3 regions of the Planococcus versutus genome follow, and region 2 is predicted to be linked to each of the others. Evidence: riboswitches for the same ligand, from Rfam matches in the RefSeq annotation. Region 2 holds a riboswitch; each other region holds the start of a gene.
The links. Region 2 has a riboswitch for lysine ahead of I858_RS05595 (Na+/H+ antiporter NhaC family protein). Riboswitches for the same ligand answer to the same signal wherever they lie in the genome.
Positions count from the first base shown of each region.

Region 1 (5,389 bases), 1.4 Mb from region 2:
GCAACATCTTCAAGTGGTACTGCCGCTGCTCCTACTTGCAGTTCTTTTAGTTTGTCGATGCCTTGACCTTGTTGCACAGTTAGGCTCACTTGCTCGTTGCCATTATCATGTGTTCCAAGTGACAATGGCTGATTTGCTTGTTGAAGCGATTGGAACACTTCAAACGGCTGAAGCCCATTAGCGGCCAGTTCTTCACTATCGAGTTCAATCAGAACTTGCTGTGAGTTTAAACCTTTAACCGTTGTTCCAGCAACTCCAGAAACAGCTTCTACTTCTTCAGAAAGCGTAGCTAACGCATCTTCCATACTTGCCAGTTCTTCTTTGTCTCCGTAGAACATATACGACACTAAAGGAAAAGTTAAATCTAGTTTTTCCACTGTTGTTTCTGATGCGTTGTCTGGAAATCCTGAAGCTGCATTTCCGGCCTGCTGCTGAATGCTATTGATCAATTCATCTGGATTTTCACCATCTTCTATTTCTAACGTGATGATAGAAGCAGAATTAGCAGAAACAGATTGCAGTGAAGCAATGCCGTTTACCTTTTGGATTTCATTTTCCAGTGGATTGGTTATGGACGTCTCTACTTCTTCAGGTCCTGCACCTGGCAAGATTGTTGAAACTAATACGAGGCTTGGAGGTGTTTCTGGAATTTCACGTTGAGGTAATGTGAGAAAGACATATGCTCCAACGATTGACAGAATTAAAATTAAAAATATGAATAACTTGCTTCGATCTAATATATATTTCATCAGTTAGCCTCCTCTGCATTTTTTGTATAACTATTGTATAACTATGCATTTAAAAACACTAGTAAAAAGCTCCAAAAAACCAGATGACGCGCTCATCTGCAAAAAGTATTTTCTCCACTAAAAAAAGACAGCTTTAGTAGCTGTCTCAAATTCACGGTTAAAGATTTTGGAAAAACAAACGAATTACGTCAATTCCTCCAATGATGTTACCAGCTGCAGTTCCTAGATTTGTCAAAACCACTACGAGTAGTACGCGTGTAACTTTATTGTCCCAAAATCCTTTAAGAGTAAACACATCTTTCGACAATGTTTGGAAATCCCCCACATTCGGACGACGAACATATGCTTGTGCTAGTCCAGAAAACCACCCAGCGGCTAAAAGAGGATGAAGGGCACCAATAGGGCCACCGACAAATGCGGTCAAAATCGCTAATGGATGGCCAAAAGCAATCGCCGCTCCGATTGCACCAAGACATGCAGTCCACAAAATCCAACTAATGGTTTGATCGATACCGGCCGCAGGGTTATTCATAAACGTAATCGCAATCATCACGACTAACGCTACAGGTATTGCCCAACCAATAATCTTCGGCCACTTTGACTTTGGCGGCACTTCTGATAATTTTACTAAATCGTGCTCATTATGAACTTCTTTAATAATACCTGGCACATGAGCTGCGCCAAGAACAGCGACAATTTTTTTACCAGGCGCTTCTTTTATTTTTTGTGCTAGATACTGATCGCGCTCATCAATAAGCGGTGTTTTTAGTTTTGGAAAAGCTTTCGTAAAGTCATCCATTACCGCGTTCAATGTATCTTGCGACTTCATCTTCTCCAAATCTTCTTCTGAAATGGTTTCTTTACTGAAAATACTGAAGAACACAGACGTCAATAACTGTGCTTTACCCATAAAACCGATATTGCCCCAAATACGCGAAAACGTAACTTGAATATTGCGATCTGCTAGCACCAGCTCTGCTCCTATTTCTTCAGCGGATGCTATGCCTTGAATCATTTCTTGCCCAGGTTTAATACCAAACTGGTCTGCAAGTCGATTTTGAAAAGAAGAAATAGCCAAGTTCATTAACAATAAGCTTGCTTTTTTATCTTTAATCACTTGGAAAATGTCGGTTTCTTTCCATTTGCTGTCTTGCGTTACTGATTCAAATCGTTGCGCATCTAATTCAATGCAAACAGCATCTGGCTGTTCTGCTTCAATAACTGCTTTAACCTGTTCTGCACTGGCTTTAGAAACATGTGCCGTGCCGATGAGGATCAATTCTTTTTCACCATATTCTATACGTGTGATATTGTCATCCATCCTACTGTACTTCCTTTATAGAACTTTATTTCTTTTCATGCATATGAAAAGACTGTCTATTTTATATAATGAATCACATCAGCAAAAATATCAATGCTGCACCCTTTTATTTACATGCTAAAAGTGATTTCTACTTTAGGTAACATCACAAATCAGTCGCATTAAAGGTATCGCCTTCTTTTAAATTACCGGACTTAAACCCTTTTTTAAACCATCTTTGGCGTTGTTCGGAACTACCGTGTGTAAAACTCTCAGGTACGACGTAACCACGGGACCGCTGTTGAATGGTGTCGTCTCCTACCGCACTTGCTGCAGTCAATGCTTCTTCTAAGTCACCTTCTTCTAAATAACCCATACCTTGTGCATGGTGGGCCCAAACACCAGATAAATAATCGGCTTGCAGTTCTAAGCGCACTTGCACTTTATTGTACTCTTCTTCGCTCAATTGATTGCGTAGCGGCTGTACTTTTTCCATTACACCCAGTAAATTTTGGACATGGTGTCCGACTTCGTGTGCCACGACATAGGCCATAGCGAAATCACCTGGCGCTTGAAATTGCGTTTGTAATTCTGTGTAAAAACTCAAATCGATATACAGTTTGTAATCACCTGGACAATAAAATGGACCAACTGATGCACCTGCTGTTCCACAGGCAGATTCAACACTGTTGGTATACAAAACCAGTGTCGGCTCTACATATTCCATGCCTTCTTCTGCAAACACTCTTGTCCATACTTGTTCTGTGTCTGCCAGAACAACTGAGACAAATTCAGCCAGTTCTTCTTCCTCAGGTGTCGTATTGTACGGTTGGTTTGAAGTGGTTCCTGGTGATCCACCTAATTGATCTAAAATGATGCCTGGATCGCCCCCTAAAAATGCTACCAGCAAGACAATTAAAATACCTCCGATGCCGCCACCTGCAACAATCGCGCCACCCTTGCCTCGTCGATCTTCAACGTTTCTACTCGCTTTTCTGCCTTTCCACTCCATAAAAGTCGCCTCGCTTCGAAAATATTTTAATATCATCATACCCTTTGTTACCGCTATGCTAATCCATTTTAGACAACTGATAAACTAAAAATCGTTCGCGTGGCTCTTTGTAAAAATCAGGAAGTGGAATTTCATTGATCAATTGAAAAGTCGTTCGCGTTTCCAAATAATCGCGATACTCTTGTGAAGCAAAAAACAATATTACGTTGATTGTTCGTGGCGCTTTTTCAGCAGAACGTAAAATCTGATTTAGAAATGCGATAAATACCTGGACAGAAAAAGGGTTAAAAAAATAAAAAACGTTATCTTGCTTTGCTATCGGGTATTGCTGTGCCAGTCCATTGTAAAAAGCAATACTCGTTTCAGCATCTTTATGTTTTTGGATATAACGCTTTTTATTTTCCAGAGCTTCTGCATAAAAAAGGGCATTCATTTCGATTCCTGTACTCCTTACTCCAAATAAATGATGAACGTAAAAATTCAACCTTCCTTTGCCACAACCGACGTCTACAAACTGGTCTCCTGTTGACAACGTGTACTGCTGAAACAGTATATCTAATAGTTTGTAAGGCGTTGGTTCGTAACGGTTGTGATGCAAAGAATCTGTAAATCCTTGTTGGTTTCCTACTGTGATAATGTTAAGTTTTTGTTCGTCATTCTGTTCATCCATTTTATTCACCTTCTTCTACCCCATTTTACTTTTCGTATCTTGCAATTGATAGAACAATTTGTTATAGTACAGCTAATTCAATATTTCTTGCTCTTGTTTTACAGGAGTAGGATAGAGGCGCAAAAACCATCAGTACGCAAAACGAGGAGTAGGAGATCCGTTGACGTTTGCCAAAAGGGGGATTTGCCGAAGTGACGGAAATCTCACATTTCTGTTCACTGGGTCTGCATTCAATAAGTGCAGGACTGTCATATAGGAAACTATATGGAGGGCTATCTGATGCACAGAAACGAATCATAAACATTGTTTCTATTGCAGCAACAGGCTCCCTGTTGCTGCTTTTTTGTTTATTCGTAACTGCTCCCTCACCTCTAAGCTACGAAAAAAATTAGAAAAGGGTGTGCTTTTTATGAACTTCGGCCAACTTATCACAGCAATGGTAACACCGTTCGACCATCAAGGAGAAATCGATTTCCAGGCAACTGCACAACTGATTGAACATTTAATCAGCCATGGTTCTGACGGTCTTGTTGTGGCAGGAACAACAGGGGAATCACCAACTTTATCGATAGAAGAAAAAGTATCATTGTTCCAGTTTGCTGTCACCACTGTAGCTGGACGAATTCCGGTCATCGCAGGAACCGGTTCGAACAATACGCGTTCATCGATTTCATTGACTCAACAAGCAGAACAAGCAGGTGTAGACGGCATTATGCTCGTTACACCTTACTACAATAAGCCTTCACAAGAAGGCATGTTCCAGCATTTTCAAGCCATTGCCCAGTCTACGCATTTACCCATTATGCTGTACAATATTCCAGGACGCAGCGTTGTCAATTTGCTTCCAGAAACCGTTATCCGTTTATCTCAGATCAACAATATTGTTTCCATCAAAGAAGCAAGCGGTGATCTAGATGCAGCTTCAGAAATTATTGAACACACATCTGAAGCTTTTTCTGTCTACAGTGGCGATGACAGTCTAACTTTGCCAATGCTATCTATTGGTGGTACAGGTGTTGTTTCAGTCTCTGCACATATTATCGGCAAGGAAATGCAAGACATGATTACAAACTATAAAACAGGTAACGTAAAAACAGCAGCGTCGATTCATAGACGATTGTTGCCAACAATGCACGCAATGTTCGCTGCGCCAAATCCGTCTCCGGTTAAAGCAGCACTCCATATTATAGGTGTTCCGACTGGTGGCGTCCGCTTACCAATGATTTCACTAACCGACAGAGAAACGCTGACATTACGCAAGTCTTTGCCAAACTTACAGTCTGAAGCAGTGACAAATTGAATACATTAAAAAAACGCTGAAGCCCAGGGGGATCCAGCGTTTTTTTAGTTAAGCAATATTCAGTTTGAATATCACAGCTATTGTTAACAGATTTTCATTCATTGCCAAAGACACAATTTCTTCCATTGGCTTTTGCGTTGTATAGAAAACTGTCAGCTCTGGATAGCAAACTTCCTACTTCGTCTCCAGATGCATAAACCGCGACACCGATACTTACCGTAATAGGTACATGCATCCAGTCAGCAACTTCTATGTGCTTACATAAGGAGTCAGCCATAGCTAAGCCTTCTTCAATTCCTGAGTCTGGCATCACGACGACAAATTCCTCTCCTCCGAGACGCGCTACAATGCCTATCGT
Region 1 covers NZ_CP016540.2:2,965,336-2,970,724, forward strand. Annotated here, with positions in the region: gene I858_RS14935 (efflux RND transporter permease subunit) at 1-749, opposite strand, end outside; gene I858_RS14940 (TraB/GumN family protein) at 907-2,070, opposite strand; gene ypfJ (KPN_02809 family neutral zinc metallopeptidase) at 2,216-3,061, opposite strand; gene I858_RS14950 (class I SAM-dependent methyltransferase) at 3,120-3,731, opposite strand; lysine riboswitch at 3,836-4,014, shown strand; gene dapA (4-hydroxy-tetrahydrodipicolinate synthase) at 4,141-5,031, shown strand; gene I858_RS14960 (GGDEF domain-containing protein) at 5,126-5,389, opposite strand, start outside.
Region 1: it holds a riboswitch for lysine, as region 2 does, so the genes downstream of both, dapA (4-hydroxy-tetrahydrodipicolinate synthase) here and I858_RS05595 (Na+/H+ antiporter NhaC family protein) in region 2, are expected to answer to the same signal.

Region 2 (5,389 bases):
TATTCTTTGTAGGAAGTGCACCGGGGACAATTATCGGTGCTTTTGTTAATAAAAATTTGGATTTGCCTTCATTTAATTTATATTTTGGGATTCTCCTTGTTTTTCTATCATTGCTTTTGCTGATGCGTGATCATCTCAAGGCAGTGCACTGGTTTGTGGATAACGGACGCAAAACGACGTTTGTAGACAAAGAAAATAAGCAATACGTCTATGGTTATCCGATTTGGTTTGCTTTATTGCTAACATTTTTTGTTGGATTTGCTTCAGGGTTATTTGGCATAGGGGGCGGATCGATCATTGTACCAGCGATGATTTTATTGTTCTTATTTCCACCCCATGTGGCAGTTGGAACATCAATGTTTATGGTTTTTCTCTCTGCGTTAGTTAACTCAGTTACGCACATTTCTTTAGGAAATGTGCCATGGATTTATACAGTAGCTGTAGTACCTGGAGCATATATTGGAGCGCAAATAGGTGCTAAATTAAATAAGCGTCTCAATTCAGAAATGCTGGTAACAATTTTGCGAATTGTGCTTTTGGTATTAGGAGTACGTTCGATTTACGAAGGAATACTGAGTCTTTAAAGAGGTGTTTTCATGAGCGAAACCATTCATATTTATCATACTAATGATGTACACAGTCACTTTACAAACTGGCCGCGTATTAAAGCGTTTTTAGCAGAGCATAAAAGATGGCATGAAGAAGAAGGTGACGTCTGTCTGATTTTAGATATCGGTGATCATGTTGATCGTTCTCATCCATTTTCAGAAGGGACAGCTGGAAAAGGAAATGTCCAATTGTTAAATGAAGCACAATACGATGCTGTGACGATTGGCAACAACGAAGGCATTACATTGTCAAAAGATGAGCTAACTGAATTGTATGTGCAAGCTGACTTTAACGTAGTGGTGTCGAATTTGTTCGATTTGCAAGGACAGCGACCAGATTGGGCAGAACCTTATCATATCTTTCTTACAGCGAGTGGCAAGCGTATTGGGTTAGTAGGAGCTACAGCAGAGTTTACACCATTTTATCGCAAGCTAGGTTGGCAAGTTACGAATGCGAAAGAATCGATTGTTGAAGCGGTAGATCAAATAAAAAATAAGACGGATTTGATTATTTGCTTGTCACATTTAGGCATTAAAGAAGACGAGTTATTGGCAACACTTTGTCCAGATATTGATATTATTCTAGGGGCTCATACACATCATGTTTTCCATGAAGGAAAATGGCAAGACGATACATTGCTTGGTGCTGCTGGGAAATTTGGGATGTTTATTGGTCACATAACTGTAGACACTGTTTTCGGAAAATCCTCTGCACAGTTGGTTGAAGTTTCTCAATTACCTGAGATCGAATATAGGTTTGATGAGTGGCTAGTTGAACAAGGCAAACTACAAATGAACGAGTTGATTTTTACTAGTGACAAAACATTAAAAGCGGAATGGTTTAAAGATTCTACGCTTGCGACTTTATTTGGTCAAGCGCTAATAGATTTTTCAGAAGCAGATTGTGCGTTATTCAATGCAGGGATTTTTATGGAAGATATGCAACAAGGAGCTATGACACGCTATGATTTTCACAAAATGTTGCCTCATCCGATCAATCCCTGTTTAATTGAGTTGAGTGGTGCGGAGTTAAAAGAAATTTACTTGCAATCTTTAAATTCAGAATGGCCACAACTTGAACTAAAAGGGATGGGTTTTAGAGGAGTAGTATTTGGTAAGATGATTCATTTAAATATGAAAATTGTGGATCATCGGTTTTATATCAATGAACAACTTGCTGTAGCTGACCACACGTATCGACTAATAACGTTGGATATGCTAACATTCGGTTATTTTTTCCCTAGTTTAAAGAGAGCATCAAAAACATATTTTATGCCAGAATTTCTTCGTGATGTATTCAGTCAATTTTTTTATAGCAAAGCTGTTAAATAGATAGATTATTCAAGATATATAGGCTGTTGATTTTAGAGTTATTTTAGGCTATGCTAGTAAAGAATTAGATATTGATGGGTAGAGGCTGCAAGACTAATCAGTAAGGTGTGCGAGTTTGACCGCGTTGAACACATCTGAAAGGAAGTTTTGCCGAAGTTCATTTTCTGTGGTCTAAGAAAACGAATTGGGGTCATTCTGAAAAAGAATGTCACTGTCATTTAAGTAACAGCTTAAATGGAGAGCTACAGGGTTGTTTGATGTTTTAGCGCACAGACGAATTGTAGAAGGCTGACTTTATCCAACTGGAGAGGTCAGCTTTTTTGTCTCATTTTTCACCCATCAAAAATGAGGAGGAGCTTTTATGGAGAACACAATTTATTCGATTTTACCACCAATTATTGCAATCGTCATGGTGCTATTAACACGCCGTGTCTTATTGTCTCTCGGTGCAGGTATTGTAGCTGCTGCCATTATTTTAACTTGGTTTGCACCGCTTGATGCGCTGCAAGAAGTCTATACATCATTTGCAATTATTTTTTGGGCTGATGGATTCAACGCTTACAACGTTTTTATTATTCTTTTTCTTTTATTGCTGGGCATTATTACAGCATTTGTTAGTTTATCAGGGGGCAGTCATGCTTTTGCAGAATGGGCTTCTCAACACATCAAATCTCGAAGAGGAGCTAAGATTTTAACTGTCGTACTCGGGATGGTAATTTTCATTGACGACTATTTTAATGCACTAGCAGTTGGACAAGTGGCACGTCCGATAACAGACAAATACAAAGTATCGCGTGCAAAGCTTGCTTATTTTATTGATTCGACAGCTGCACCGGTTTGTGTGATTTCTCCCGTATCAAGCTGGGGTGCCGCCATTATTGGCATCATTGCAACCATTTTAGCAGGTCAAAAATTCGTTGAATATTCTGCACTTGAAGCATTTCTATGGATGGCGCCCATGAACTTCTATGTAGTAGCATCACTCGCAATCGTCTTTTTTGTTGCTGTCCGTGATGTCGATTTCGGTGAAATGAAAAAACACGAAGTACTAGCAATTACAAAAGGTCAGCTTTTTGACTCAAATAAAACCATTCCTGGTGAAATGAAAGAAGAGTTTCCAACACATTCACACGGACATGTTAGAGATTTGTTGTTGCCGATTCTACTACTGATTGTGGGTACAATTACAGCCATGATTTGGACAGGTTATCAAAATGCTGATCAAGTTTTTGACATCTGGCTGATTTTTGAAAACACAGATGTCCCTGCTTCGCTAGTGACAGGTGGATTATTAGGTGCTCTGACATCAATTGTTTTGTATATGATGCAAATGAATAAAAACAAAACAGCGACTATGGGCTGGGTAGGAAAAGGTATTTGGGCCGGCATCAAATCTATGATGGGCGCAGTCTTGATTTTAATTTTTGCTTGGTCGCTAACATCATTGATTGGCTTACTAGAAACAGGTGCTTATTTAGCAGGTGTCGTATCTGATGGGAATATTCCGACTGCTGTGTTACCCGTGCTGTTATTTATTCTTGCTGGTGTTATGGCTTTTTCTACAGGAACCTCATGGGGCTCATTTGGTATTTTGTTACCGATTGCTGGAACAATCATGATCGAAGCAGATCCTTCACTATTATTACCGGCATTATCAGCTGTTTTAGCAGGTGCAGTATTTGGAGACCATTGTTCACCTATTTCTGACACCACTATTTTGTCTTCGACAGGGGCAGGAAGTAATCACATGGATCACGTGTTGACACAAATTCCATATGCATTGACTGCTGCCGGTATTGCGGCGATAGGGTATTTAGTCATAGGTTTTACAGGATCATTAGTCATTTCATTAGTTGTCGTCTTAGTAGTACTAGCAGTACTATTTATAGTTTGGTCACAACGAACAACTATTATTGAAAAACAACAAAATAATTAATAGAAACCTGGCAGAGAAGCTCCTTCTTTGCCTTTTTACTTTTGTAGCAATAGTTTTTTGAATTATCTTTTGAAATTATCTTTACATTAAAGCAGGCTCTCGGTATACTAATTTTAGATTAACAAATAATCTGAATACATTCAAAATTCCTATTTTTATGTAAAAAGAATGGGAAAACAAAGGGGGAAGAGAGATGGAACGTTCGCAATGGGGTACACGTGCCGGCTTTATCATGGCAGCCGTCGGCTCTGCAGTAGGTCTTGGTAACATTTGGCGTTTTCCATATGTTGCCTTTGAAAATGGTGGGGGTGCCTTTTTCATACCATATTTATTTGCTCTACTAACGGCTGGTATACCAATTTTAATTTTAGAATTTACCATCGGCCATAAGTACCGAGGATCTGCACCATTATCATTTTTCAGAATGGGTGGTAAAAAATTAGAATGGCTTGGTTGGTGGGCAGTATTTGTGTCTTTTGTTATCTCTGTGTATTATGCCGTTATTATCGCTTGGGCAATGCGCTATACTATTTTTTCTTTCAATCAGGCATGGGGCGAAGATACACAAGATTTCTTATTCAATGAATTTTTACAACTTACAGTGAGTCCAGGACAAACAGGTGGAATTGTTTGGGGCGTCTTTATTCCTTTAGTACTAGTCTGGGTCATTACACTCGGAATTTTACTTGCTGGAGTTAAAAAAGGAATTGAACTGGCTAACCGGATTTTTATCCCAACACTAGTTGTTATTTTCTTAGCAGTCGTAATTCGTGCTGTAACATTAGATGGAGCATTAGTAGGTTTGGAAGCATTTTTCCAACCTGATTTTGGAGCCATTATGGATCCGTCAGTTTGGGTTGCAGCTTACGGACATATATTCTTTAGTTTATCTGTTGCATTTGCCATTATGATCACCTATTCAAGTTATCTTCCGAAAAAGTCGGATATTACAAATAATGCTTTTATCACAGGATTCGCTAACTCAAGCTTTGAGTTATTAGCGGGTATCGGTGTTTTCGCAGCACTTGGTTTTATGGCATCACAGCAAGGTGTTGAAGTGAGTGAAGTGGCTACAGCAGGCGTTGGATTGGCATTTGTGGTATTCCCACAAATTATCAATGAATTCCCAGGGTTCAACGGATTGTTCGGCGCATTGTTCTTCTTATCGTTAACACTCGCTGGATTGACATCTTTAATGTCAATTACTGAAACGTATGTCGCTGGGTTTTCTGAGAAATTTGGAATTTCCCGTGTGAAATCAGTTGTTTTTGGTGGCGGTGCAGCCGCTTTGATTTCGATCTTGTTTGCAACTCAAGGCGGTTTGTTCTTCTTAGACCTTGCAGATTACTTTATCAACCAATTTGGTGTTGCAGCAATTGGTCTAGTAGAAGTCGTACTAATCGTTTGGGTATTCCGTAAAGCAGATACACTTAAAGCTCACGCCAATGAAATTTCAGATATTCAACTAGGTGGTTGGTGGAAATTCAGCCTTGGCATCATCACACCAATCGTA
Region 2 covers NZ_CP016540.2:1,109,626-1,115,014, forward strand. Annotated here, with positions in the region: gene I858_RS05585 (sulfite exporter TauE/SafE family protein) at 1-584, shown strand, start outside; gene I858_RS05590 (bifunctional metallophosphatase/5'-nucleotidase) at 597-1,940, shown strand; lysine riboswitch at 2,012-2,193, shown strand; gene I858_RS05595 (Na+/H+ antiporter NhaC family protein) at 2,302-3,876, shown strand; gene I858_RS05600 (sodium-dependent transporter) at 4,070-5,389, shown strand, end outside.

Region 3 (5,389 bases), 210 kb from region 2:
AACTTAAAGGCGGACTTACTTTTATTACAGTTCGTTCAAACAATATTGCGCCACTTGAAAGAGAAGAACGTTCAGGTGATGTAAGTTCTTTATCTGTTGATATCACGAACTTACGTACCATCATTAAAAATGTTGTTCGCAAATCAACTGAAGGTGTCGATCTCTCAGAAGCGAAAGTGATCGTTGCTGGAGGCCGTGGTGTCAAAAGTACAGAAGGATTCGAACCATTACAAGAATTGGCGAACCTTCTCGGCGGAGCTGTAGGCGCATCACGTGGAGCGTGTGACGCAGATTATTGCGATTACTCACTCCAAATTGGGCAAACAGGTAAAGTGGTAACACCTGATCTTTATATCGCAGCTGGTATTTCTGGAGCCATTCAACATATGGCAGGTATGTCCAACTCGAAAGTCATCGTAGCGATCAACAAAGATCCAGAAGCAAACATCTTCAAAGTAGCAGATTACGGGATCGTTGGAGACTTGTTCGAAGTCATTCCAATGCTGACAGAAGAATTTAAAAAAATTATGTAATTTTTAAAACGGTTAATTGCTGAACTTAAACAGGTGGAGAGAAAAGAAAAAACTCTCTACCTGTTTTTGTGTATGAACTTTAATAGATATATACTAATTTTTTACTTGTGGTGCAAGTGACAAAGTGTAAAGAAGTAGTGCGCTGGTGTAAGCTTTATCAGAATAGCGAACAGTTTGTTGTCCATTTAATACGCGTATTTATGGGAGATCAGAAGAGTAGGCAAAAAAATAGCTAGTGTTTTTATCGCGTGATATACTTCGTATATAGTTTGGTTAATCATAAGGAGGAATTATTCATGGCAATCGTACACGGCACAGATCAGAACTTTTCAGAAGAAGTAGCAGAAGGACTCGTTTTAGTAGATTTTTGGGCAACTTGGTGTGGACCATGTAAAATGATCGCTCCAGTACTAGAAGAGTTAGATGCTGAAATGAGCGATAAAGTTAAAATTGTAAAAGTGGATGTAGACCAAAACCAGGAAACTGCTGGAAACTACGGCATTATGTCAATTCCAACATTGTTATTGTTGAAAGACGGAGAAACAGTTGATAAAGTAGTTGGTTTCCGACCAAAAGAAGCATTAGCTGAATTGGTTGAAAAACACGCATAATTCTTAACCGGGTCCAGTGATGGTGCCCGGTTTTTTAATAGGGTGAGATAAAATGGCAAATGAATTGATTCGACACAAATTGGCGATACTTCCTGATCAACCTGGCTGTTATCTGATGAAAGATCGGCAAAATACTATTATTTATGTCGGCAAGGCAAAAGTGTTAAAAAATCGTGTACGCTCTTATTTCACGGGTAGTCACGATACAAAAACACAACGATTGGTCAATGAGATCGAAGATTTTGAGTATATTATTACTTCTTCAGATAAAGAAGCATTGATTCTTGAATTGAATTTGATCAAGAAGTACGATCCTAAATACAATATTATGTTAAAAGACGATAAAACCTATCCTTACTTAAAAATTACAGGAGAGCGTCATCCAAAGCTAATCACCACAAGACAAGTAAAAAAAGATAAAGGCAAATATTTTGGACCTTATCCAAATGCTTACGCAGCAGCAGAAACAAAAAAACTACTCGACCGTTTGTACCCACTGCGGAAATGTCATACGATGCCTGACCGAGTATGTCTGTATTATCATTTAGGTCAATGTTTAGCACCGTGTGTTAAACCGGTTGAAAAAGAAACCTATCAAGAAATGATCGATGGCATTACGAAGTTTCTAAATGGTGGATTTCGTGAAGTAAAAGTACAGTTGGTTGAAAAAATGTCAGAAGCGGCTGAAAAACTGGAATTTGAACGCGCAAAAGAATATCGTGACCAAATTAATATGATTGAAACTGTCATGGAAAAACAAAAAATGGCGATGAACGATTTTACCAATCGCGATGTTTTTGCTTATGCTGTGGACAAAGGCTGGATGTGCGTGCAAGTCTTTTTTGTCAGACAAGGCAAATTGATAGAGCGAGACGTATCGCTGTTTCCACTTTATCGTGATCCAGAAGAAGAGTTTTTGACTTATCTCGGTCAGTTTTATGAAAAAGCCAATCACGTCAAACCGAGTGAAATTCTAATTCCTGAAGCAGATGATCCTGAAATGTTAAAAGAATGGCTTGGCATTCGCGTACTCGTTCCGCAACGCGGTAAGAAAAAAGAATTAGTGGCTCTTGCCAAGAAAAATGCGGAAGTAGCCATTAAAGAAAAATTCCAATTGTTAGAACGACAAGAAGAACGAACCATTGGTGCTTGTGTGGATTTAGGAGAGGCGATGAACATCGAAACGCCTTTGCGAATTGAAGCATTTGATAACTCGCATATTCAAGGTGCAGATGCAGTTTCTGCGATGATTACGTTTATTGACGGGAAACCGTCTAAAAAAGATTACCGCAAATACAAAACACGCAATGCGTCAAAGCCCGATGATTATGCGGCGATGCGAGAAGTGATTCGTCGCCGGTATTCACGCGTATTAAAAGATGGATTGCCATTGCCTGATTTGATCGTCATCGATGGTGGAAAAGGACAAATGGAATCAGCACGTGAAATTTTAGAAGATGAGCTCGGCTTATCGATTCCAATTGCAGGTCTTGCAAAAGACGCGAAGCACCAAACTTCCCAGTTACTGTACGGTTCACCAATTGAAATTGTGCCACTTAAACGAACGAGTGAAGCGTTTTATTTATTGCAGCGCATTCAAGACGAAGTCCATCGTTTTGTAATTACGTTTCATCGACAGTTACGTGGCAAAAACTCTATTCAATCAGCACTTGATGGTTTAGAAGGAGTGGGTCCAAAACGAAAACAGCAATTGCTGAAACATTTTGGATCAGTTAAAAAAATCAAAGAAGCATCCGTAGAAGAAATGAAAGAAGCAGGAATGCCTGAAGCAATTGCGCAATCGATCGAAAAGCACTTTGCTGAAGAGACGTTGCCAAGCGAATCGTAACATGGTAATGTAAGTAACTAATTAGATCACTTGGAAAAGTGATGATAGAGGCGCGAACATCAATAGTAAGCATTCGGAGATTTGCAGAATCTGTGATGAATGGTGAAAGGGATGATCGCCGAAGTGTGCGTATTTACTGCTGTTGCGTATGCTGGTTCTGCATTTAACAAATGCAGAGCTGTCAGAGTCAATCTCTGGAGGGCTATCTCACATGGGCGTTTTTCGTACATGATGAAAGAGGTAGTTTACCGCGATTGCGGTAAGCTGCCTTTTTTTGTGTTAGCGAAAGTACTAACCAATTTGAGAGCCACACACTGAATACAGGAGTGGATAGAATGAAAACAATCGTTATGAAATTTGGCGGAACATCCGTCGCAACTCCTGAAAAAATTATAGAAGTTGCGAAAAGAGCAATCCGTGAAAAAGAGCAAGGCAAGCGTGTAATCATTGTCGTATCTGCAATGGGCAAAACAACGGACACATTGCTTGGACTTGCAGCAGCCATCTCACAAGAGCCCTCTAAACGTGAAATGGATATGTTGCTCGCTACAGGTGAACAAGTCACAATTTCTTTACTAGCCATGGCTTTTAAAAAGCTAGGATACAAAGCGTTGTCTTTTACTGGCTGGCAAGCAGGAATTGCAACAGAGTCAGTGCCACGCAATGCGCGGATTGAACATATTCACACAGAACGTCTTGAACGTGTGTTAGAAAAAGGGTATTTTTGTGTTGTGGCTGGATTTCAAGGTGTTGATAAAATGGGTAACATTACAACACTAGGTAGAGGAGGATCCGATACAACAGCTGTCGCACTTGCAGCAGCATTAAATGCAGAAAAATGTGAAATATATACAGATGTCAACGGCGTTTACACAGCTGATCCGAGATGTGTGACCGGTGCACGGAAACTACAACAAATTTCTTATGACGAAATGTTAGAGCTCGCGAACTTAGGAGCAGGTGTTTTACATCCAAGAGCTGTTGAATTTGCTAAAAACAATAAAGTACCGTTATCGGTCAGAGCCAGTTATTCTGACGAGCCTGGCACAATCATACAAGAGGTGATCACTGTGGAGAAAAACTTAATCGTCCGTGGCATAGCATTTGAATCCGGAGTTGCACGAGTGACCGTTACATATAAAAAGCCTTTTAACGGATCATTGGCCAATATATTCAATACACTTGCTGAAAACCAAATTGATGTAGACATTATTGTTCAAAGTATTAGCGACGAATTTCCACCATCTGTTTCTTTTTCAATAAGCCAAGACAAGTTAAAAGAAACTCGAAGCGCATTAACAGAGGTACATGAAAAAATGGGTTTTTTATCAATCAATATAGAAGAGAATTTGGCGAAGGTATCAATTGTTGGTTCCGGAATGGTATCCAATCCAGGAGTTGCCGCGCGGATGTTCGATAGTTTAAGAGGGGAAGAAATCCCGGTTAAAATGGTCAGTACGTCTGAAATTAAAATTTCAGTTGTTGTGCCCCAGTCGAATATGGAACAAGCTGCAAATGCTTTGCATAAAGTATACGATTTAGCTGAAGTCCAGTTTTCTAAAGAAATAGTCGTTTCTGCCACAGACTGATGGATAATTTAGAGGATCGTGACAAGATTCACAAAACGTTCAAATTCTCATTCGTAAAAGAATAGTAATGCTTGTGTGTATGCTCTACACGCAATAGCAACCAAAAAGCGATTCTCAATTAGAGAATCGCTTTTTGGCGAATTCTATTAAAACGGTTACATTTTAACGCGTTTAAAGATTGATTTTGCATTTTACTTCCTTTGGAAAGATAGTAACTATCTGTTTTAAAAAGTTGAGTTGCCTTGACGCTCTTAAAGGGTGGGAGTACAATAAATATGTCATATTATTGTATCATGATGGTGTGCGGCTTCATGTGCATTCGGAATTTTTCGCTTGCTTTGATGCTGCCAAACAATGTTTGAGGGGGGTAAAATTTTGGATAACAATCGTGAATTTTTAATGCGCAGGCTGCACTCATTGTTAGGAATTATTCCTATCGGCTTATTCTTAACGCAGCACTTAATCGTTAACCATTTTGCAACACAGGGTGAAGAAGCGTTTAACAAGGCATCTTATTTTTTGGCAAATCTTCCATTCGTTATTTTCCTGGAGATCTTCGTTATTTACCTGCCGATCATGTATCACGCTTTCTATGGTCTATACATAGCGTTTACTGCGAAGAACAATCCTGGACATTATAGCTACTTGCGTAATATTTTATTTGTCGCACAACGCTATACAGGGGTCTTCCTAGTAGTCTTTATCGCTTGGCACGTCTTTGAAACAAGATTCCAAGTCGCGATCGGAGCAGCTGCTGAAGCTGATTTTAACATGATGGCCAACATCTTAGATAATCCGTGGATGATG
Region 3 covers NZ_CP016540.2:1,323,884-1,329,272, forward strand. Annotated here, with positions in the region: gene I858_RS06725 (electron transfer flavoprotein subunit alpha/FixB family protein) at 1-533, shown strand, start outside; gene trxA (thioredoxin) at 830-1,144, shown strand; gene uvrC (excinuclease ABC subunit UvrC) at 1,197-2,993, shown strand; lysine riboswitch at 3,031-3,206, shown strand; gene I858_RS06740 (aspartate kinase) at 3,329-4,582, shown strand; gene I858_RS06745 (succinate dehydrogenase cytochrome b558 subunit) at 4,958-5,389, shown strand, end outside.
Region 3: it holds a riboswitch for lysine, as region 2 does, so the genes downstream of both, I858_RS06740 (aspartate kinase) here and I858_RS05595 (Na+/H+ antiporter NhaC family protein) in region 2, are expected to answer to the same signal.